3 regions of the Arthrobacter sp. Y3221160 genome follow, and region 1 is predicted to be linked to each of the others. Evidence: predicted binding sites of a transcription regulator. Region 1 holds the regulator's gene; each other region holds the start of a gene.
What was found. Region 1 encodes LexA, which represses DNA repair genes until DNA is damaged. Its sites were predicted from a motif close to TCGAACANNTGTTCGA; they were not measured.
Positions count from the first base shown of each region.

Region 2: AC5RWG_RS02405 (DUF6504 family protein) is a predicted target of LexA. The motif match lies at 3,318-3,333, and genes of this name have one in related genera.
Region 3: AC5RWG_RS04695 (LysM peptidoglycan-binding domain-containing protein) is a predicted target of LexA. The motif match lies at 2,595-2,610, and genes of this name have one in related genera.

Region 1 covers NZ_JBNHHU010000002.1:29,308-34,888, reverse strand. Annotated here, with positions in the region: gene AC5RWG_RS13170 (ATP-dependent DNA helicase) at 1-1,867, shown strand, start outside; gene lexA (transcriptional repressor LexA) at 1,979-2,728, opposite strand; gene AC5RWG_RS13160 (LysM peptidoglycan-binding domain-containing protein) at 3,025-3,378, shown strand; gene AC5RWG_RS13155 (histidinol-phosphate transaminase) at 3,451-4,560, shown strand; gene hisB (imidazoleglycerol-phosphate dehydratase HisB) at 4,615-5,232, shown strand; gene hisH (imidazole glycerol phosphate synthase subunit HisH) at 5,229-5,581, shown strand, end outside.
Region 2 covers NZ_JBNHHU010000001.1:518,890-524,470, forward strand. Annotated here, with positions in the region: gene AC5RWG_RS02400 (DNA polymerase III subunit alpha) at 1-2,809, opposite strand, end outside; gene AC5RWG_RS02405 (DUF6504 family protein) at 2,909-3,223, opposite strand; gene AC5RWG_RS02410 (SRPBCC domain-containing protein) at 3,485-3,919, opposite strand; gene AC5RWG_RS02415 (SOS response-associated peptidase) at 4,060-4,767, opposite strand; gene AC5RWG_RS02420 (glutaredoxin domain-containing protein) at 4,936-5,193, shown strand; gene AC5RWG_RS02425 (S-(hydroxymethyl)mycothiol dehydrogenase) at 5,358-5,581, shown strand, end outside.
Region 3 covers NZ_JBNHHU010000001.1:1,030,443-1,036,023, forward strand. Annotated here, with positions in the region: gene AC5RWG_RS04675 (CpaE/TadZ family protein) at 1-882, opposite strand, end outside; gene AC5RWG_RS04680 (hypothetical protein) at 879-1,526, opposite strand; gene AC5RWG_RS04685 (helix-turn-helix domain-containing protein) at 1,761-1,976, shown strand; gene AC5RWG_RS04690 (hypothetical protein) at 1,981-2,541, opposite strand; gene AC5RWG_RS04695 (LysM peptidoglycan-binding domain-containing protein) at 2,699-3,418, shown strand; gene AC5RWG_RS04700 (Rv3235 family protein) at 3,516-4,139, shown strand; gene secA (preprotein translocase subunit SecA) at 4,149-5,581, opposite strand, start outside.

The sequences.
Region 1 (5,581 bases):
GCTGGCCTACTTGGTGCCGCTCATGGTCCAGGCGCTGGAGGGGGAGAAGCCGGCGATCGTCTCCACCGCAACGTTGGCGCTGCAATCGCAGATCGTCAAGCGGGATCTGCCCCGGCTGTTGGAGGCCGTCGCCGACGAGCTGCCCAGGCCGCTGGACGTCGCTTTGCTCAAGGGCAGGAACAATTACCTCTGCCTGCACAAGCTCGCGGGCGGCTTTCCGGACGAGGACGCGCCGGCGGCACTGTTCAGCCTCGGCGAGGACGCGGTTCCGCATCCTGCTCCGGCCGGCGCAGCGTCGGCTTCCGGCGCCTCGGGCGCGCTGGGCAAGGAAGTCGTGCGCCTGCGCGAGTGGGCGCAGGAGACCGACACCGGGGATCGGGATGAACTGGTGCCCGGTGTCAGCGACCGGGCCTGGCGGCAGGTCTCCGTCGGGTCCATGGAGTGCCTGGGCGCCCAGAAGTGTCCCCTGGCCGCCGAGTGCTTCAGCGAACTGGCACGGGGCCGCGCGGCAGAGGCAGACATCGTGATCACGAACCACGCCATGCTGGCCATCAACGCCTTCGAGGGCGTCGCGGTACTCCCGGACTATGACGTGGTGGTCATCGACGAGGCCCATGAGCTGCAGGACCGCGTCACCAGCGCCGTCGCGGGGCAACTCTCCGCCGCCATGGTGCGTACCGCCGCCTCGACGGCGCGCAAACACACGGGGATCAGCGTGGAGCCTTTGAACTCCGCCGCCGACGCGCTGGAGGACGTCCTGCAGTCGGTGCCCACCGGCCTGCTGGCGGCCGGCCTCCGCGAGGAGCATGAGCTGGTTCTCGCGCAGGTACGGGAAGCGGCCCGCGCGGCGCTCTCCGACTCCAAGCCCGAGGGTGCGGGGGCAGCGGACGGCGGACGGCAGATGGCGCGCTCACGGCTCGCGGCCGTGCTGGAACTGGCCGAACGGCTGCTGTCCGCTCCGGACTCCCGGGAGGTCATCTGGGCGACCCGTCCCAGCACCTATGGCGAAACCGGCGACTACGCCGCCAATGACGACCAGCCGGCAACGTTGAACATAGCGCCGCTCTCGGTGGCGTCCCGGCTGCGTGAGGGCTTGTTCGACGACCATACCGTTGTGCTGACATCGGCGACGTTGTCGGTCGGGGGGACCTTCGATGCCGTCGCCGGGTCGCTCGGACTGCTCGGAGCCGGCGCGCCCGCCTATTCCAGCGTGGACGTGGGCAGCCCCTTCGATTACCCCAGGCAGGGCGTGCTCTACGTGGCGTCGCATCTGCCGAAGCCGGGCCGGGGCACCAGCCCGGAACAGCTCGATGAACTCGAGGAGCTGCTGCTGGCCTCGCGCGGCGGCGCCCTGGGCCTGTTCTCCTCGCGGCGTGCGGCAGAAGAAGCCGCGGCCGAGATGCGCGGGCGCACCGACCTGACCATCCTGTGCCAGGGCGAATCGTCGATGGGCGCGCTGGTCCGCCAATTCGCCGAAGAGCCCGACACCTGCCTGTTCGGCACCATGACGCTCTGGCAGGGCGTCGACGTTCCCGGTTCCGCGTGCCGGCTCGTGGTCATCGACCGGATTCCGTTCCCCCGGCCGGATGACCCGCTCACGACTGCCCGAACCCGGTCCGTGGCGCAGTCCGGGGGAAACGGTTTCATGACGGTCTCGGCGACCCATGCGGCCGTGCGGCTGGCCCAGGGAGCCGGCAGGCTGATCCGCGCGTCAAACGACCGTGGAGTGGTGGCCGTGTTGGACTCCCGGCTGGCGACGGCGCGCTACGGGAGTTTCCTCCGCAGCGCCCTGCCGCCCTTCTGGAGTACCAAGGACGGCGCCACGGCCCGCCAGGTCTTGGAAAGGCTGGCTACGGCCTCAGCCTGAACGGGTTGGGGGCACGCCCGTTCCGGAGCGAGCGGGGCCCTGCGCGGGGACCGCCCGTGCGGGCAGGGGATCCCGGGGTGGCTGCAGCGCGGACCGGGGAGACCGGGCGCGTCAGAGGGCCCGCATCACCGAGACAACCTTGCCCATGATGGTTGCGTGGTCGCCAAGAATCGGTTCGTACTGGGTATTCTGCGGCAACAGCCAGGTGTGGCCGTCGCGCTGCCGGAAGGTCTTGACCGTTGCTTCGTCGTCGAGCAGCGCCGCCACGATGTCGCCGTTCTCGGCCGTGTGCTGCTGGCGGACCACGACCCAGTCGCCGTCACAGATGGCCGCATCGATCATGGAATCGCCCGAGACCCTGAGCATGAACAACTCGCCGTGTCCCACCAGTTGCCGCGGCAGGGGCATGACGTCCTCGACCGCCTGGTCCGCCAGGATCGGCCCGCCCGCTGCGATCCTTCCCACCAGCGGCACCATCGCCGTGTCGGATGACGTGGTCAGCTCGGATACGGCGACGCCGCTGGAGCTGCGCAGCTGTTGCGGTTCATCGACTCCGACGATTTCCACACCCCCGTGCTCGAGTGTCAGCGGGGTCAGGATTTCCATGGCACGGGGACGCTTGGGGTCGCGCCTGATGTAGCCCATCTTCTCCAGTTGGGCCAACTGGTGCGTGACGCTGGACAGGCTTGCCAGACCGACCGTGTCACCGATCTCGCGCATGGACGGAGGGTATCCGTGGGACATGACGGAGCGCTGGATGGTTTCCAGGATCTTCTTCTGCCTCGGCGTCAGGCTGCGCCCCACTTTGACGGGCCGGCCGCGTCGCTTCGCTCCGGCAGTGGTGGTGGTCTCTTCCGACATGTCCGGCCCCGGTCTCCCCGTAGTGGTCCCTGCGCCGGCGCCGTAGCGGAACCGCACATGGACTGTTGTCTCAACTGTTTTGTCGGTGGCGGCTGATGCACTGCTCTTACTGCCGCCCGACGCTTACAACGCTAGGCGAGGCGGTAGCGAATTTCAAACATTTGTTCGACTGAGTCTCGACAATGTTCGATCACCAGTGCTAAAACTGTAGAAGACGTATTCGAAGATACGTTCGAATACCGTTGCAAGACGATCGAAACCAGCCGAAATAGATCGAATATCGGAAAGGTGGCACCATGTCCGCCCAGCTCGCACCGCAGCCCGCCGGCCTTCGTACCAGCACAGGCCTGCGGCTGACCCGCCGCGGCCGTTTGTTGCTGATCGGCCTGCCGCTGATGCTCGCCGCGGCCGCAGCCCTGACCCTGATCGGTTTCTTCACTGCTCCGGCAATGGCCGCCGCCGGGGGGCTGGGGCCGGGGCCGGCGGCGACCGTCACGGTCGGCAGCGGCCAGTCACTGTGGGACATAGCAGTGCAGTCCGCGCCGGACCGCAACCCCCACGATGTCATTTTCGAGATCGCGCAATTGAACGGCCTGCAGGGGGACATCGTCCACGCCGGGCAGCAGCTGCTGGTCCCGTCCGCGCGCTGAGGCAGCCGTAATATGAGCTGCTTCGGCCCGCCCGATTCCTGCCCCGGGCGGGCCGAAGCTTAAACTGGACCGGTGAGTGAGCAGTTAGAACGCCTGAACCGCCTGCCGTTGCGGGAAAATCTCCGGGGCCTGGAGCCCTATGGTGCGCCCCAGCTGGAGGTTCCCGTCCTCCTGAACGTCAACGAAAACACCCATGGCCTGCCCGATGCTGTCCGTCAGGCCATCGTCTCGGCCGTCAGCGAGGCTGCCGCGGGTCTGAACCGGTATCCGGATCGCGAGTTCACGAAGTTGAGGACGGCGCTGGCCCGCTACTTGGGGCACGGCCTCACCGCAGAGAACATTTGGGCCGCCAACGGATCGAACGAGGTCCTGCAGCAAATCCTCCAGGCCTTCGGCGGCCCCGGCCGCACCCTGCTGAGCTTCCCGCCCACCTATTCCATGTACCCGCTGCTGGCCAGCGGGACGGACACGGATTATGTGGCCGTTCCGCGGGGGGCAGACTTCACGTTGTCCCCGGACGCTGCCGCCGCCGCCGTGGCCGACTCCGGGGCAAACGTGGTCGTTCTTTGCTCCCCGAACAACCCGACGGGCACCGCCCTGGGTCTTGAGGTCGTGGAGGCGGCGTATGAAGCGGGGGAGGCCTCCAAGGCCATCGTGATCGTGGACGAGGCCTACGCCGAGTTCGCCCACGCCGGAACGCCGAGCGCGCTGACGCTGTTGCCGGGACGGGAGCGGCTCATCGTTTCCCGCACCATGAGCAAGGCCTTCGCGCTGGCAGGCGCCAGGGTCGGGTACCTCGCCGCCGCACCGCAGATTACCGATGCGCTGCGCCTGGTCCGCCTGCCCTACCACCTGTCCGCCGTCACGCAGGCAACGGCCCTGGCCGCCTTGGAACACGCCGATGCGCTGCTGGCCAACGTCGAAGACATCAAGGCGCAGCGGGACCGCATTGTCGACGGGCTGGCCGAGCTGGGACTCGACCCGGCGCCGTCCGACTCAAACTTCGTGTTTTTCGGCGGGTTGGAGGACCCCCGCTCGGTGTGGCAGGGACTGCTGGAAGCCGGCGTTCTGATCCGCGACGTCGGGATCCCGGGCCATCTGCGGGTAACCGCCGGCACTGAGGCCGAGACCACAGCCTTCCTCGACGGCATCAAGGCCCTCGTGGCGAGCCCCGTCTCCTAAACTAGTAAGAGCGAACCGGCTCGCGCCGGTCGACCAATTCGTCAAAGGACTCCCATGACCGTGGAAACCACCACCGGACGTACCGCACGCCTCGAACGCATTACCAGCGAGTCGTCCGTGCTGGTTGAACTGGACCTCGACGGCACCGGCCGTTCCGAGATCAGCACCACCGTGCCGTTCTACGACCACATGCTCACCGCCCTGGCGAAGCACTCGCTCGTCGACCTGACGGTGAAGGCCAGCGGGGACACGCACATCGACGCGCACCACACCGTCGAAGATGTCGCCATCACCATCGGCGACGCGCTGAAGGAAGCGCTGGGCAATAAAGCCGGGATCCGCCGTTTCGGCGAAGCCACGGTGCCCCTGGACGAGGCGCTGGCCCACGCCGTCGTGGACATCTCCGGCCGGCCCTACCTGGTGCACACGGGAGAACCGGCAGGCCAGGAGTACCACTTGATCGGCGGACATTTCACCGGATCGCTGACCCGCCACGTGTTCGAATCGATCACACTGCACGCCCAGATCTGCCTGCACATGCGCGTGCTGGGCGGCAGGGACCCCCACCACATCGTCGAGGCCCAGTTCAAGGCCTTCGCCCGGGCACTCCGCGCCGCCGTCGAAGCCGATCCACGTGTCGAGGGCATTCCCTCGACGAAGGGAGCCCTGTGACGGCTGCGCCCAAGGTCACCGTACTGGACTACGGTTCCGGGAACGTCCGCTCGGCAGTCCGCGCGCTGGAGCACGTGGGTGCCGACGTCACGCTGAGCCATGCCTCCGACGACGTCCTCGACGCAGACGGCCTGCTGGTTCCCGGCGTCGGCGCCTTCGCCACGGTCATGCAGGGGCTCAAGTCCGTGGACGCGCTTCGCTGGATCGGGCGCCGGGTGGCCGGCGGCCGGCCCGTGCTGGGAATCTGCGTCGGCCTGCAGGTCATGTTCGAAGAAGGCGTGGAACATGGCGTCCGCACGCAGGGCGTCGGGGAATGGCCGGGAACCGTGGAAGCGCTGCCGGCGGAGGT
Region 2 (5,581 bases), on a different contig from region 1:
GGCCGGTCCGGCGGTTCAGCTCGTCGAAGGCGCCCAGCTGGGCCAGGCGTTTGAGCGCGGGTTTGCCGACCTTGGCCCGCGCGCGCAGGTCGGCCAGCGATTCGTACGGCTGGCCGACGACGATGCGTTTGAGCTCGGCCGCCGAGAGCCCGTAGATGCCGGTCAGGCTCAGCCGGATCCCCAGCTTTTCGCCGCTGCCGGAGGGAACGCGTTCCACCTGGTAGCGGTCGGTGCTGCGGTTGATGTCCAGCGGCAGGATCGGGATGCCCAGCCGCCGCGCTTCGGCCACCAGCAGGCGCAGCGGGTACATTCCCGGATCGTGCTGCCACAGCCCGGCCAGGAACGCCTCGGGGTGGTGGGCCTTCAGCCAGGCCGTCTGGTAGGTGGGCACCGCGAAGGCGGCCCCGTGGGCTTTGCAGAAGCCAAAGCTGCCGAAGGACTTCAGCGTGCCCCACACCGTGTCGACCACCTCCGGCGGATACCCCCGGTCCAGCGAGGCGTTGCGGAAGTATTCCTCCACCGCGGGTTCGGCTTCCTCGTTGCCCAGCAGCCGGCGGAATTCGTCCGCCTTGGCCAGTCCGCAACCGGTGAATACGTCGAAGGTCCGCAGGACCTGTTCGTGGAAGATCGTGACGCCGTGGGTTTCCTTGAGGACCGGAATCAAATCCGGGTGCGGGAAGCGCTCCGGCGCCCAGCCATGGCGGTGTTCCAGGAACGGCCGGACCATATCCGATTGCATCGGCCCCGGACGGAACAGCGAAATGTCGATAATCAGGTCGTTGAAGTCCCGCGGGGCCATCTTGCCCACCAGCTCGCGCTGGCCCGGCGATTCAATCTGGAAGCATCCCAGGGTGTGGGTGCTGCGGATCAGCTCATAGGTCGGCTCGTCGTCCAGCGGGACCTGTTCCAGGTTGATGGTCCCGTCCGCGGCAATGTAGTCGGGCCCGGTTCCGTCCTCGCCCACCGGATGCCGGCCGGCTGCCGTCACGGCGTCCTTGCCCGGATGTATGCGGGCTATTTCCTTGAGCGCGTAGGCGATGGAACTCTGCATCCGCACGCCCAGCACGTCCAGCTTGAGCATGCCCATCGGGTCCATGTCGTGTTTGTCGAACTGGCTCATCGGCAGACCCAGCCCGCTTGGCTGGGTAGGGGTGCGGTCCAACAGCGAGCTGTCGCCCAGGATCACGCCGCAGGGGTGCATGGAGATATGCCGGGGCAGCCGGTCCAGCCGTTCGGTCAAATCCACCAGCAGGTCCAGTTGCTGGTCCTGCTCCACCTGGGCGGAAAACGCGCGCAGCTCCGGCTTCTCCGCCATCGCCTCACGGAACTGGCGCGCGGAGAACCGCCAGAGCTGTTTGGCGATGCCCGAAATCTCCTCCTCCGGCAGGCCCAGCGCCAAGCCGGCGTCGCGGACCGCCCCGCGGGCACGGTAACCGTTCTGCATGCTCATCAGGGTGACCCGCTGGCTGCCGAAACGGTCGAAGATTTTTTGGTAGACGTTGTGCCGCTCTGCACTTTCCACATCGATGTCGATGTCCGGCAGGGTGGAACGGTCCTGGGAGAGGAAGCGCTCGAAGATCAGCCCGTGGTCCAGGGGGTTCACGTGGCTGATGTAGAGCAGATAGTTCACCAGGCTCGAGGCACCCGATCCCCGGGCCGCGGCGCGCACGCCCATCCCGGTGATCATGCGCGACACTTCGGCCACCGTCAGGAAGTAGGAGGCGAAGCCCAGCCGCGAGATGATGCCCAGCTCATGGGCCAGCCGGTCCCGCAGTTCCTTCTCCGCCCGTCCGGACATTCCGCCAAACCGTTCGGCGATGCCGGTTTCGCAGCGCTGGACCAGCTCGGCCACGGGATCCCCGTCGATCCCGATGACGGAGGCTTCGGGGACCACCGGGCGCTTGAACCCCATGTCCCGGTAAGGATCCATGCGGCACCGGTCGGCCACCGCTTCCGTCGTGGCCAGCAGGCGGATGACGTCCTTGCTTCCGCCGCCGGCTGCCTGCACGATTTCCCGCGCCAGGGCCTGCATCCGGTCGGGGGATTTCAACCAGCCCTGGGCGCTCGGCTGCAGATCCGGCAGCTTGGACAAGGCTGTCAGCGCCCTCGCCGAGTCCAGCACATCTGCAGTGGCGGCGCCGTCCTCTTCGCAGTAGCGCACGGCGTTGGTAAGCACTGCGGGAAGATTCAACTCCCCGGCCAGGTTAAGCATCCGCACCGCGTGGGCGGTACTGAGATTCTCCCCCGGGGCACTCAGGTGGGAGACAATTTCCACTGCGAGCGCCCCGGCCGGCAGTCCGCTGCGCCAGCGTCCGGCCAGCCGGCGGGCTTCGGCGTAGCTACGGCGGCGCAGCGCCTGTCCGACGTCGGAAAAAGGACCCACCAGCACCGTCAGGGCCGGTCCGCCGTCCGGAATGCCCGCATGCCGGGCGAGTTGATCCACCGTCACGCCGGGCGTCCGGCGGCTGGCGGAACGCCCGCGGGCAGCCGTGCCGGCGTGGGCTTCCGAGACCAGGCGGCAGAGCGCATGGTAACCGCTGCCCTGGTTCCCGCCATGGGCCAGCACCACAACGCGGCCGGTGTCCCGACCGCCGCCGTCTTGGACGGCCAGGTCCACGCCGACTATCGGATCCATCCCCGTCGCCAGGCATGCCTTCAGGTGCTTGACCGTGCCGTAGAGACCGTCCCGGTCGGTGCAGGCCAAGGCGTCGGCACCGAAGGAAGCGGCCGCTGCGGCCAGTTCCTCCGGCCAGGAGACACCGTAGTGGGCACTGTACGCCGTGGATACGTGCAGGTGGGTAAAGCTCATGGACATTCCAAACAACGGTCGGGTCTCGGGATCGGCATCCGGCGGACTGCCGGGGCGAACCGGGGGCTGACAGAAAGGCCGGCGGGTACCGTGGTGCGGTCAGGCGCTCAGCTCCCGGACGGCATCATGGACGCGGATCAGGCGCCAGCGTCCGGTATCCACCTGATGGGAAAGGTCCAGGGTGCGGATCTGCGACCGGCCGTTCAGCCGCGCCTGCACCCGCCAGATCTCATGGTCCACCAGTCCCGCGCCCCGGCCCCGTTCCGCACGCAGTTCCTCCGCCCACCATTTGCGGCGTTCGTACCAACGCACCGGTTCCGCGACGATGCGGTAGCTCCTGCCCTGCCAGCGCAGCCGGAGCGGCTGTCCGGCAGGGGAACACACAACGTCAACTGCTTCGCTGAAAACACCCATGTCCCAGTCGCCTTTCATCTGGACAACGGGTCATAATCCCCGGCGAGCGCCCCTGCCAACACGCCCGCCGAAGAACTTGACCCTCTTATTCTATTCGAATATGTATTCGAATCCAAGATCAAGCCTAGGTTCGGGCACTGACAAAATCGGGCCTCCCGCCGACGTCGGCTCAGCGCGCGGCCGCACTGCGGCTAAGTGCAGCAGCACGGCCTACCGTGCAGGTAGGACGGCCAGGTGCGTGCCGTGCGGCGGCCAAGGAGCCTAGCCGTCGTGCTCGGCGAGGTACTTCACGTCGCCGACCAGCTTGTCCCACATCAGCTTGGAGTGTTCCGCCGCCTCGGCGGTCTCGTTGTTGTCCTGCGACAGCGTGAACTCCGTGCCGCCCGGAACTTCCTCCAGCGTCCAGACGAGACGGTGGTAGTTCTCGGGCACGTCCTCCCGGCCGGACAGCGGGCTGAAATGCGTGACGACCAGCCGCCGTCCGGGTTCGAACTCCAGCACCTGGCCCTTGTCCTCGTACGCCTCGCCCTCCCACTCGCCCCGCCAACGGATGGGCCCGCCAACGCTCCAATCGGTCTGCACGTCGGTGCCGAACATGAATCCCCTGATGGCCTCGGGGTCCGTGATCACGGACCAGACACGGTCCGGCGGCGCCGCAATGGTCGCCGTCGAACTGGCCACGTACCGTCCGGACATTGGCTTCCTCCCCTGGTTCCCGCCGTGGCGCCGCGGGTGCGGCTACTCCATCCCAGCTTCCGGCAGCCGGGGCCGGCGCACAATGGCTGCGGGGACACCGCTCAGGGAACGATCCCCGCTTCCGGGCCGCCCGACGGCGCTCATGCTGCCTCGTCGATGAGGTCGGGCCCGTTGTTGCGCACGTTGTTGACCTTCGAACTGACCCGCCGCGGGACAAGATGCGGTTCGGGCATGGCCTCCAGCAGCTGCCGCACGTCGGCCTCGGATGTTGTTTCCGGATCCAGCCAGTCCGCATAGAGGCCGGGCGGAACGATCAGCGGTGTCCGGTCATGGATATGCCCGAGCGCATCGGCCGCCTGGGTGGTGATGATGGTGCAGGTGCGCAGCCACTTCTCCGGGTGGTCTTCGGGCAGGGCCGGGTCGGGCCAGTTCTCGAACAAAGCCGCGAAAGCCAGCGCCTCGTCGCCTGCGCCGTGCAGGTAGGTCGGGATCTTGCCGTCCTCGGTCTTCTGCCATTCGAAATACCCGTCGGCAACAAGCAATCCGCGCTTCCTGGCCGCCGCCTTGCGGAACGAGGGTTTCTCCGTCACGGTCTCCATCCGCGCGTTGATCAGGCGGGCGCCGGAGCGGGGGTCCTTGGCCCACGGCGGCACGAGGCCCCACCGCGCCAGGATGAGTTTCCTGGACACTCCCTCGCCGTCGGCCTGCTTGCGGTCGATGATCAAGGGGACCTCGTCGGTCGGAGCCACGTTGTAGGAAGGCTGGATCTCTTCGACGTAGGACTCATCGACGTCGAAGGAAGCCACCAGGTCGCCGGTGCTCCGGGCCATGACGTATCTGCCGCACATGCCTCCATTATGGTCCAGCCGCGCGGCGGAAGCCCGGCAAGCGGCCCGAAACAGCCGCGCACCCCGGCCGGACTCCCCGCCCGGCAGCCGCCGCCGCCGGCGCCGGGAATGACCGCGCCCGGTGCGACGTTGACATGTACACAAGCTTTCAGACCAGAAGGAGCCATCTTGGATTACACACCTGCTGCCGGAACCGTCACCATGTTCTCCACCACCTGGTGCGGGTACTGCCGACGCCTGAAGACCCAGTTCGATGCGCAGGGCATCGGCTACACCGAGATCAATATCGAAGAGGTCCCCGGCACCGCGGAGCTCGTCGAGAAGCTCAACGACGGAAACCAGACGGTTCCCACCCTGCTCTTCCCGGATGGCAGCAGCGCCACGAACCCGCCGCTCTCCCTGGTCAAGGAACGCCTGGGCGTCTAGCAGCGGCAGGCTCCACCGGCGGAATCCGGACCGCGGGCCACGGGGCGCCGCAGTTTCCATAACAATCGTTTTGGAAATTGTGGCGCCCCTCTTTTGTTCCTAGGATGGGGCAGGAAGGCCGACGACGGCCTCGCCAGACTTCGCTAGGAAGGAATCACTCCCGCATGGTTCACAAGGTTCGGGCAGTAGTGGCCCTGGAAAAGAATGCTCCGGTCTCCATCGAAACCATCCTGGTTCCCGATCCGGGCCCGGGCGAGGCGCTGGTGGACATCCTCACCTGCGGCGTCTGCCATACCGATCTGCACTACAAGCAGGGCGGGATCAACGACGACTTCCCGTTCCTGCTCGGCCACGAAGCCACCGGCGTGGTCAGCGCCGTCGGCCCCGA
Region 3 (5,581 bases), on a different contig from region 1:
CTCCTCGTCGTGTTCCAGCGAGAAACCGCAATCCACGACGACGGTCTCCGCCACCGCCCGCGCCACGTCCAGCACCGCCCCGAGCGCCGACGGCCTCAGCTCGGTCCACCGGTCCACCCTCGTAATCCCGGTCAGCACCAGCATCGAGGTTCCGGCCACGGCTACCTTCAGGCAGACCCGTTCCAGGGCCGGGCTGTCCAGCACGCCCTGGTCCGCCAGCCGGCAGGCGTGGGCAAGCGCGGCAGATTCATCGAGCAGGCCAAGGAACGCGGCGACGCTGGCCCCGTAGGTATCCGCATCCATCAGCAGGGTCCGCCGGCCGGCGGCGGCGTATTCGGCGGCGAGGTTGACCGCCACGGTGGTGCGTCCCGGCGCCCCGGCCGGACCCCACACCGCGACGAGTTCACCCTTGGCCCCTGCAGGTGCCGGCGGTTTAACTGCAGCGTCGTGCGGCCGCAGGGCCCGGGCGGGGTCGGCCAGCGCCGCCCCTCCCGGCGCAGCGGCTCCTGCTGCCGCTTTGGCCGCCGTCAGCGAGCGCAGCTGCGCGACGGACTCGGCCACCAGTGCTGCCAGGGCCACGGGCTCAACGGTTGCGGCACCCGTGCGGATGCCGAGCGCTTCGAGCCGGAGGCGTTCCCCGCCGTCGTCGGTCAACGCCACCACGGACACCTCGGCGCCGTGCAGCCGCTCCAGCACACTGCCGTCGAGCTCCCTCGTCCGGCCCGCCACGATGGCCGCCCGGGCCAGCCCGGACTGCGCCGCCGCCAGCAACTCCGCGAGGTCGGTGCAGCGCCGGACCACGGTGACAGGCCCATGGAGCCGTTCCAGGCCGGTCACGAAGTCGGCGGCCGCCGTTCCCAGCGTGACGACCGGCAGACTCATGGAGTACCGGCCGGGTTGAGTACCACGTTGATGCGTGCCCCGTTGGCGAGGGCATGCAGCAGCGCCGGCAGGGTGTCATCCCCCACCAGGACGTGCAGCCGTTCCGCCCCGGACGAGCCGAAAGCGGTGGTGGCGCGCGTCAACTGCGACACCTCGGCCGCCTCGAGCAGCCTCTCCGGCTCCTTGAAACCGTTGCGTCCGTCGGGCAGCGACACCCATACATCGACCCGGGAACCGGGACCGGCCTCCTCGGGCAACGGGCTCTCGATACTCAGGCCGATCGGTTTCCGGTCCAAGTCGTCGCCGGCGCCCAGCACGGAAGCCGGCAGCAGTTCACCGCCCCGGACCAGCGCGGTGGCGACGGCATCTGCCGGCAACCCCGTTGCTGCCGGCAGATAAAGGCTGCCCGCCTCGCCCAGCCGAACGTCGACGACGACCACGTCGGCGGCGGAGATCGGTTGTCCCACCGCGATGTCCGTCCTGGCCGCCAGGACACCGGTGGTCTTATCCGCGCTGTTGACCAGCGCTGCGACTCCGGCCACCGAAGCCGCCACGAGCAGCAGCCCCACCAGCAACCGGGGATCTTTCCACGACGGGCGTTTCAACCGCTGTGCGACGGTTTTTTCTGCGATGGCAGCGCTCACGAATTTTCCCCCCTTATTCCCGCGCCCCAGGGGACAGCCAGCCTGCGCTCCGAGAGTCGGCCCCGAGGCCGCGGGTGGCACCATTCTGGTCGTGGCCCAGGGGAAAGGGAACCGCCGCGGCCACCCGGGCCGGATCTGGGGAAAACTTTTCAGAAGCAACGGGTCCAGTTGGATCAAACGACGTCAAACGGTGCCATAATGGCTGAAACCGTCCCCGCTCCGAAGGATCAGCCCATGCCGCGGTTCCTCACCCTGTCCGATGTGGCGGAGGAGTTGCAGATCTCCTCGTCGCAGACGTACGCCCTGGTTCGCAGCGGCGAACTTCCCGCCATCCAGATCGGCGGCCGGGGCCAATGGCGCGTCGAGCAGGTCATGCTCGACCAGTACATCCAGGACAAGTATGCCCAGACGCGGCGGCTGATCGAAGAGGCCAAGTCCACCACGGAATGAGCATTCAGTCCGGGCTGCGCGACACGAGGGCCGCAATGGCCGCGAAGGGCACCGTGTAGACCGACCGGACATTTGCCGCGCGCCTGTCCTCGCCCGACGGCACCGCCGCGAGGTCGAAGGAGTCCGCCCCGACCCTGTCGACCACCCCCTCGGCCGCCGGGATGCCGGGGCCGCCCGACAGGTAGACCGCGACCGGTGCGCGGTCGCGGCCAAGGGCGCGCAGTGCGGATCCGAGCCCGAGCCGACGCGCCCCGGTCGAGTCGGCAACCGCATGCCGGCCCATTCCTTCGAGCAGTTGGACAGCGGCCAACGGCAGGAGCACGCTCCGCACTCCCTCGTACAGCACCAACCAGGTTGATCCGACATGGGCCAGCGTCCCCTCGAACCTGAGGTCTGTGCCTGCACGGACGCGCAACCTGCTGCCCAGCTGCCCCCGAAGCCGGTCGGCCAGACCCACCGCGGCCAACTCGATCCGGGCGCGCTCGTTTACCTCCGCTTCCAACTCCAGCCGGTCTGCGGCGTGTAGCTGGGTCTCCAAATCGGCAAACAGGGCGTCCCAACGCATGGCGCCAGCCTAGGAACCTGCACCACATACCGTCAACGGAAAACCGACTGCTTTACAACAAGTGTTTGAAGCTGCCACTATTGGAAAACAAATAGCACTAAACATAACCAAACTACATCAAACGGCAGTAACACGTTTCTCTCTGGAGGCGCTTCCCATGCTCAGAACCACCGCCGATCTGGCAACCACAGGGCTGGTGACGGCTTGTGCCGCCGTGCTGGTGCTCGCGGGGAGGGAGCTGGCCACCGGCGCCACGTGGCCTTCGCAGAACTATCAGGACCTGCTGGCGCTCCTGTCGATCGGAGCCGGCGCGGCCGTGCTCTGTTGGTTGCTCCTGGGCATGGCGGCAGCGGCGGCCTGCGCGGTGCTGGCCAGGACCGGCCACAGTCGCCTGGCGGCCCGGTGGGCCGTGTGGAGTCCCGCGTTCCTGCGGCGCTTGGCGGGCGCCGTCGTCGGCCTCAATCTGGTGGTGGTCGCGGGCGCCCATGCGGCGGCCGCAACGCGTCCGGCCGAAGCCGCGGCCGGGACCGGCGCGTCCAGCGCTGCCGTTGTGGATCCCCGGTGGCAGCCGGACGGCCTGGCCGGTCGGATAAACCCTCCGGTGGACCCCTCATGGAAGCCCGCTCCGCCGGCCGCGGCCCCGGGCGCCGTCGTCAAGCCGCCAACCCGGGAAGCCTCTGACGCACCCCGGCTGGTTACCGTCACCGCCGGGGATTCCCTCTGGCAGCTCGCGGCCGCCGAGCTGGGCCCGCTGGCGACCGACGTGGAAATCGCCGAGCGGTGGCCGGAGTGGTATGCCGCCAACCAAACCCTCATCGGTCACGACCCCTCCCTAATCAAACCCGGGCAAACGCTCGTCGTACCTCCGCCCGGATAGTGAAGCTTTCCGGAAGCGGCCGAGAGACGCACACGGGAGCCGTGCTGTGTGGCGCGGCTGGAAGCCAAGGCAGTACCAGTGGAAGGAAGGGCAGGACATGGACAACGTGCGACACCTCCCGGCCGTGCAGACGCCGGAGAAGGAAGCCGCGGCGGGCGCGCGCCTGGACACGCTGGCACCGGCGAGCGGGGCGCCCCGGCCCCTGACGGTACGGCGGGTCAAACCGGCCGGGCCGGACGGCTACTTTGCGCCCGTCATCCGGTTGCAGCCCAGGCGACCGGATGACACCCGCGGGACGGCCGGACCCGCCGCAGTGCCCCGTCCCGTTCCGCTGCCGGTGGGCGGGGACCCCGAGGCGGAGGCCGAACTGCTCCACGTCACGGCGATGGCCCGGTCCGTGGCGCAGGCCTGCCTGGAGGCCGTCTCCGGCACACGGCCGGTCCAACAGCTGGCCCGCTGGCTTGACCCCGCCAGCTACGAAAAGCTGGTGCACCGGGCGGACATCGCCAGGGCCCACCAGGCGCAGCTGCGTTCCGATGGCCGGGCACCGCTGCGGCTGCACCGCAGCCCCGTGGTCCGCTCCGCCCGGGTGTGCCGTGCCGCCGACAGCGCCTATGAAGCGTCGTTGGTGGTGGCCGAGACCCGCCGGATACGCGCGGTGGCGCTGCGGCTGGAGTGGATCCGCGGACTGTGGAAGGTCACGGCCCTGGAGATCGGCTGAAGCCCCAAACTACTTCCGGCGCTTGCCGCTCTTGGCGGGGCGCTTGTCCCTGGCAGGCGCTGCCGCCTTGGCCGGGGCCTGGCGTTCGACCCGTGTCTCGGCTTCCCCGGATGCACTGGGCGCCGTGAACTGCAGGGCCGCCGGCCGCTGCGGAGCTTCCAGGCCGGCCGCGGTGATCTGCGGCGCCGCCGCCGCCCGGGCGTCAGCGACCCCGGGGACCGTCGCCTCGGCCGGCTGCTGAACCTGGACCTCGAGGTTGAAGAGATAGCCGATGCTCTCTTCACGGATGGACTCCATCATGGCCTGGAACATCACGAATCCCTCGCGCTGGTATTCGACCAGCGGATCGCGTTGGGCCATGGCCCGCAGTCCGATGCCCTCCTTGAGGTAATCCATCTCGTAGAGGTGTTCCTGCCACTTCCTGCCGATCACCGAGAGCACCACGCGCCGCTCCAGTTCGCGCATAGTCTCGGAGCCGAGCGTCTGCTCGCGCTGGGCGTAGGCGACCTTGGCATCGGAGACAATTTCGGCGCGCAGGAAATCCGCCGTGACCCTCGAGCGCCCGCCGGCTTCCTCCAGCACCTCGTCGATCGTCAGTTCGATCGGGTAGAGCTGCTTGAGGTTGGTCCACAGCTGCTCGTAGTCCCAGTCGTCGCCATGGCCCTCAGCGGTGGCTTCGTTGACCATCGCCGTCACCACGTCCTCAAGGAAGAACGCGACCTTCTCGTGCAGGTCGTCGCCTTCCAGGATGCGCCGCCGGTCGTTGTAGATTGCCTCACGCTGCCGGTTGAGCACGTCGTCGTACTTCAGCACGTTCTTGCGCTGCTCGGCGTTCCGGCCTTCGACCTGTGCCTGGGCGTTCTGGATGGCCTTGGAAACCATCTTGGACTCCAACGCCACGTCGTCGGGCATGCGGGAGGAGTTCATGATGCGTTCGGCCGCGCCCGAGTTGAACAGCCGCATCAGGTCATCGGTCAGGGAGAGGTAGAAGCGGGATTCACCCGGGTCGCCCTGGCGCCCCGAGCGGCCGCGGAGCTGGTTGTCGATGCGCCGCGACTCATGCCGTTCGGTGCCCAGCACGTAGAGACCGCCGAGCTCCTTGACCTCGTCGTGCTCGGCCTGCACGGCTTTCTGCGCCGCTGCCAGGGCGGCGGGCCAGGCGGCCTCGTAGTCTTCCGGGTTCGCGGCGGGGTCCAGGCCGCGGCGTTCCAATTCGGCCACCGCGTTGAACTCGGCGTTGCCGCCGAGCATGATGTCCGTACCGCGGCCGGCCATGTTGGTGGCCACCGTGACGGCACCCTTGCGGCCGGCCTGCGCGACGATCGCCGCTTCCCGGGCGTGGTTCTTGGCGTTGAGCACTTCGTGCCGGATACCCTGTTTCGCCAACTGCTTGGACAGGTACTCGCTCTTCTCCACGCTGGTGGTGCCCACCAGGACCGGCT